DNA from 2 places in the Lysinibacillus sp. GbtcB16 genome. Region 1 is predicted to be linked to the other one. Evidence: predicted binding sites of a transcription regulator. Region 1 holds the regulator's gene; the other holds the start of a gene.
The links. The regulator LexA, encoded in region 1, represses DNA repair genes until DNA is damaged. The targets are predictions, from matches to a motif close to CGAACATATGTTCG.
Positions count from the first base shown of each region.

Region 2: KVT27_RS10550 (YolD-like family protein) is a predicted target of LexA. The motif match lies at 1,739-1,752, and genes of this name have one in related genera.

Region 1 is NZ_JAGXJV010000001.1:609,995-613,197, forward strand. It holds gene KVT27_RS02965 (prepilin peptidase) at 62-814, shown strand; gene KVT27_RS02970 (gamma-glutamyl-gamma-aminobutyrate hydrolase family protein) at 849-1,571, shown strand; gene lexA (transcriptional repressor LexA) at 1,676-2,293, opposite strand; gene yneA (cell division suppressor protein YneA) at 2,460-2,774, shown strand; gene KVT27_RS02985 (YneB family resolvase-like protein) at 2,771-3,203, shown strand, end outside.
Region 2 is NZ_JAGXJV010000001.1:2,059,150-2,062,352, forward strand. It holds gene KVT27_RS10535 (YjcZ family sporulation protein) at 1-35, shown strand, start outside; gene KVT27_RS10540 (hypothetical protein) at 318-596, shown strand; gene KVT27_RS10545 (GNAT family N-acetyltransferase) at 689-1,165, shown strand; gene KVT27_RS10550 (YolD-like family protein) at 1,269-1,610, opposite strand; gene KVT27_RS10555 (cupin domain-containing protein) at 1,863-2,579, shown strand; gene KVT27_RS10560 (DUF3231 family protein) at 2,687-3,163, shown strand.

The sequences.
Region 1 (3,203 bases):
TATGAATAGGCGCATCATACTTATTGTGTATGGGCGCCTATTGGTTTAGGAGGACATAAATTTGGAAATGGCTTATACAATTATCATTTTTCTAGTTGGTCTAGTCTTTGGCTCTTTTTATAATGTAGTTGGCTTACGTGTGCCGCGGAAGGAGTCTCTTGTATATCCCTCCTCCCATTGTACGAGCTGTCAGAGACAATTGACGGCTCTTGATTTAGTGCCAGTATTGTCTTATCTGTTTTTAAGAGGAACATGTCGAGGCTGTGGTTTTAAAATTTCTTGGTTATATCCAGCGATAGAATTGTTAACTGGGGGATTATTTGCCTTTGCTTATTTGGAGCTAAACTGGAGCTTAGAATTTATAGTAGCTTTATCGTTTATCTCATTGTTAGTCATTATAGTTGTTTCAGATTTTACCTATCTGTTAATTCCAGATAAGATTCTATTATTCTTTTTGCCTTTTTTGGTCATAGGACGTGTACTGTCACCTTTAACACCTTGGTGGGACAGCCTAGTGGGTGCACTCGTTGGTTTTGGCATATTATACAGTATTGCGGTTTTATCGAAAGGTGGAATGGGAGGGGGAGATATTAAATTCTTCTTTTTAATTGGTCTCGTTCTCGGCACTATTCATACGCTGTTGACTTTATTTTTTGCCGCTTTCATTGGTATGATAATCGGAATAGTTGTCTTATTAAAGCGTAAACAAGGAAGACAAACACCTATTCCCTTTGGTCCATCTATTGCATTAGCCGCTACGATTGTTTATTTCTACGGAGATTCGTTCATCAATTGGTATTTAGGTTATTGGTAAGTGTTTAATCTTCAATTCTGTGGAGGGGAATCAAGTGAAGCCGATTATTGGAATTACAGCTTTTGTAGAAGATGATTTATCAGCTCATTTAAATGCTGCTTACAGCAAAAGTGTTATTGAGGCGGGCGGTATCCCCCTTATTATTCCGTTAGGTGTGGAGGAAGATGCTGCTCAAATTTTAGCCCTTACAGATGGCTTATTGCTCTCTGGAGGCTATGATGTACATCCTTTCCTATTTGGAGCGGAGCCTTCACCAAAGCTAGGTAAAATTCATCCAGCTAGAGATGCCGTGGAATTAGCATTAATTGAGGCTGCATTTGTACGGAAAATGCCTATTTTCGGCATTTGTCGGGGTATCCAAATATTAAATGTTGCATTAGGTGGGACGTTATATCAGGACATTGATAGTGACCATTATAGTACGAAGCTAATCAAACATATGCAACAAGCTGGTAGGTCAGTAGCAACGCATTATGTACAAATTATTGCGGAGAATTTATTAGCGACTATTCTGGAACAAGAGAAAATTGCCGTCAATTCTTTTCATCATCAGTCAGTGAATGTACTAGCGGAGAATTTAAAAGTAGCGGCGAAATCAAGTGATGGCATTATTGAAGCAGTGGTGCACGAGGAATTACCATTCTGTTTGGCTGTGCAGTGGCACCCAGAGGAATTGGCTATAGCGGGAGATCAGCATGCACAAAAGTTATTTGCAGCGTTTGTTGAAGCAAGTTTGAAATTTAAAAAAGAGGCATAGAGAGGTCATTGTAAAAAGAATCCAATAGTTTGTGGATTCTTTTTTTGCGTAAAAAAGAGGATATATGCTCAGTGAAGGAACACAATCCTCAAACCCTCATTTAATTAATGTACACGGCGATAAAGACCAACAACTTGTCCCAAAATTGATACTTGATCGACGATAATCGGTTCCATTGAAGAATTTTCAGGCTGTAAGCGGAAATGGTTTTTTTCCTTAAAGAAGCGTTTTACAGTAGCTTCATCCTCAGCTGTCATGGCTACAACAATGTCTCCGTTAATGGCTGTTGACTTTTGCTTTACGATCACTAAGTCACCATCTAAAATTCCCGCTTCAATCATCGATTCACCCATAATTTCTAGCATGAATAACTGATCCTCACTCGTGCCATATGTATCTGGCAGTGGGAAATACTCTTCAATATTTTCGATAGCTGTAATAGGAGAACCTGCTGTCACCTTCCCTACAAGTGGTACATGGATGACATGTTGCTTTTGGATAGATTCCTCAGGCTCAAGAATTTCAATAGCACGTGGCTTTGTTGGATCTCGACGAATAAAACCCTTTTGTTCTAATCGAGCCAAATGACCATGAACAGTTGAACTTGAAGCAAGTCCAACAGCTTCCCCGATTTCACGGACTGATGGCGGATACCCTTTAGCTCGTACCTCGTCTTTAATGAACGCTAATATGTCCTCTTGTCTTTTCGATACTTTTTTCATGATTGCTCACCTCTTTTTTCTAATATCAATCTTCTTATTTGATAGTATAACAGAATGCGAACACGTATGCAAACATAGGTTCGAAAAGTGTTTGACAAAAACGTTTGTTCGCTTTATTATGAGAACATACATTCCGAACAAACATTCTAGAAATGAGGTTATAATGATGACATGGTTAAAGAAAAATACACATATCACTATATTATTAGGTGCTTGCTTACTCTTCGCAAGTTACCTTTACATCACTGATCCGGGGGATGTTAATTACGCTGAAATTCAAATCGAACATGGGGATAGCTTGTGGTCGTTAGCAGAACAATACCGTGGTAAAATGAGTAAAGAAGATTGGATTAAGCTTGTCAAATCAGAAAATGAGTTAGCAGACATTAAAATCGTGGCAGGTAAATCTCTAGTCATTCCAGTTTTGAGTGATCAAGCCAGTCCCATCAAAACTATTGAAATTGCGAGAAACGAACAATGAAAAATAATCAAATGACGGCTGTTGTCTATTGCCGAGTAAGTACTGAAAAAGAAACGCAAAGCTCCTCATTAGAGCGCCAACAAGAAGAATTAGTGCGCTATGCTAAAGAGCAAGGCTATGAAGTAAAGGGTGTTTTTAAAGATAAGCATAGCGGTTATGATGTTGAACGCGAAGGCTTACTGGAAATGCTTGATTTTATAAAAGAGAAGGAAATAAAAGCTCTTTTTGTACAAGATGAAACTCGTTTAGGTCGTGGAAATGCAAGAATGGCAGTATTGCATCTATTACAAAAATCAGCAACAGATGTTTATTCGATGCGTGATGCAGGACCAGTCCAGTTAAACGAAATGGATACGATGCTACTAGAGATTTTAGCAATTGTAGAAGAATATCAACGTAGAATCCATAATGCAAAAATTCGCAGAGGTA
Region 2 (3,203 bases), 1.4 Mb from region 1:
TTCTCATGATTGTTGGTGCAAGCTTCATTTGCTAATGGTCATATGAAGGCTTTAACTTCTGTTTATTTTTATTCCCCCTTCCCCAATTCTAACCTGTTATGAGATAATAAAATATATTTCTTACACCATAGAAGATAGATAACTATCTCCAAATGATAACTTAACATAATAATAGTATTGTAAAGTTCTTTCTACTTTACATGACACTCCTTTATTGGTTCTAGGGGTCACTTTCATCCAAGTGGCCTCTTTTTGCATCCTTTTACTCTATTATAGAATTTCTAGAACTATCGTTTTAGTAGAGAGGAGGAAAACAAATGGGCATTAATTTAAATTTTTGGTCCTTTATTTTATCTTTAGGTTGCATCCTATTATTTTTTCTGTCCGGTTCCTTAAAAGACTTTTTTGTCACCTATGTCCACCTTCACCCATTGACACTAACATTGCTATTGTCAATCGTATGCTTCTACCTATGTGTTGTCGGAATGAAAGATGTCAGGAATTTAGCGACCTTGCTGAGGGGTATTGTGACAATGGCTTTAACACTGATTCTAATTGTGAGTATTTCTTTTATTTTATTTTTTGGTAATTTATAAAGCAAAAGAACGCCAGCTTGCCTGATTATTAAACAAGCCTTCTTGACGAACGTTTGTTCTGCATATACAATAATAAAAAAGGAGGCTTGTTTATGCAAGACACAATTAACATTGAATTAGTACATTTTTCAGAAGACTATGCAGACCAGTTAAATGAGTTTGAACTGCCCGTAGAACAGCACCAATTTACTGCCTTACCAAAAGAGATTACTATCGAAAAAGTGGGACAGTACCCTATTGTGATTTTAAGTAATAAAATACCTGTTGGTTTTTTCGTACTTCATACAACTGAAAGAGTACAGGAATATTCTAGCAATCCACAGGCGATGTTACTTACCGCTTTATCTATGGATCATAAACAGCAAGGTAAGGGTTATGCAAAAAAAGCAATGCTTTTACTGGCTGACTTTGTCAAGCATGAATTTAAAGAATTTAACGAAGTAGTGTTAGTGGTAAATCACAAAAACATTGCTGCGCAGAATTTGTATCTCAATGTAGGTTTTGAAGATAATGGTGAAAGACGAATGGGACCAATTGGTGAGCAAATAGTGATGCAATTGCACCTTTAAGGAGACAGTCACTCATTTTCGATGTTCAAATGAGTGACTTTGTCATCCGCTGTCATTCGTACCCTTCATTATTAGGCACTAAATTCACCCTCTCGATTTTGCATTAAATACCACTATTGCCATCCACCTCAATATAGCCAGCATAAATATACTTCATTGCAATATGTTTCGTTGTTGTAATCGTTTCTAGCAATAGTTCCATCTCATTCATCTCTTTAATAATGCCACCATATTGCACAAAATTAGCCTCTTCCCAAATAGTTAACATAATATAGTTACGGCCTATTAATGCACGTGTGATGGTTTGCTGTAATTCCTCCAGTTCCCATTCTGCACGTTCCCGTGGTGGTTCTGTCAGTACCTCTTGCTTCCACTTTTTCAAAAGCAGTAAATGCTCTGGAAGCATCATCGATGTCCATTTCATAGCTCCTCGATCTTTCATCATCTTGTCTCACCCTTTCAGCTTAGTTATGGGGGACGTTTGCGAGAAAATTTCAACATTGACAGTCATGTCTGCTTTGCTAAGACTTCCACGCCGTCCCTAAAACAAAACATATGTTCTATTTTATTATACGCACATACGTTCTTTAATAGGAGTGGTAATTTAATACAATTCCTCTAGTCCAAGCTTGCTAAGAGTTCTAAACGAACGCTAGGCATTTGTATAAGTCTATAAACATTTCAATCATAATCTGTGATGATGATGAATATCACAATTTTAGTGAGAAAGGATGTAAGTATTAACACAAATGTCGATTATACATCGCCTTCTGCAGAGTTCAAATTTGATGTCAACAAAAGTACGCTTTTTAAAAAAGATGCACGAAATTACATTAATATCCTTGGCGTAGAACAATTAAATACATTAGAAAATACATCTTTACTGGATATTTTTTTAAGTAAAGACAATGTCATTGAGCCACACTATCACCAAAATGCAGCTGAGCTTGTCTATTGTATTTCTGGTGCAGCAACGGTTTCCCTATTAAATCCCTTTACAAAAAAACTTCAAAACTACCCGATTAAGCCTGGGCAAGTAGCCAATATCCCACAAGGCTGGTGGCATTATGAGATTGCCACAGAAGATAACACCCATTTACTTGCTATCTTTGACGCTCCAACACCAGAGGTAATTTTAGGCTCCGATATATTGAAATTTACACCTGCCAATATTATGGCGCATACCTATTGTTTAGATGAGGAACAATGGAAGAAAACCATTGCACCGATTGTTCCATCTACTTATATTGGGCCACCAAAAGGCTGTAATCGAGTGGAATCGGCAACCGATAATTCTTCATGCAAGCACAAGAAGCCATCCATGAAACCATGTCCATACCCAACCCCATACCCATATCCATATCCATACCATTACCCTTCCCCAAATATGTATCCGTATGGCACCTATTATTAAAATGCCACTTGTATTAAACTTTTATTGTAAAAGATGAATAGAATGTCATAAACTGTTCCATCCTAATCTTAGATAAATACTAGGAGTTAGGAAGTGTCACAATAACGATGATAAATGACAAACTAGCATCATTACAATTTAAGGAGATGTTTAGGCTTTGGTCGCAGCTCGGTGTCAATCAAAGCTATATTGCTTCAAGCCATGCCTTTTTTAACCATACCCGAGATAAAAAATTAAAGATTATGATTTTGGAATTCATTCAATGTTTAAAAGAGGAAAATAAACAGCTGACATTATTATTAAAGGAAAATGGGGTTCTTGCCCCCACTGCAACTATGGCCTACAGTAAAATGAAAATGACGGATATACGTGGAAAATCCATCATTAATGATAGTGAAATTAGTGCCATTTTATCTATGAATATTGCTTCCTCCTTACTTGCTGTAAGCCAAGCATTGGAACTGTCAGTAAAGAAAAAGCATCTTGCCAAATATGGGGAACTCCATATGCGCTATGCTATACTTGGGTCTAAATTGATTGAACTGAGTAAAATTAAAGGCTGGCTTCTAGCACCAGCCCAATAAAAATGGTTGGCTGAACGATCTAATCATTTATTACGTTGCA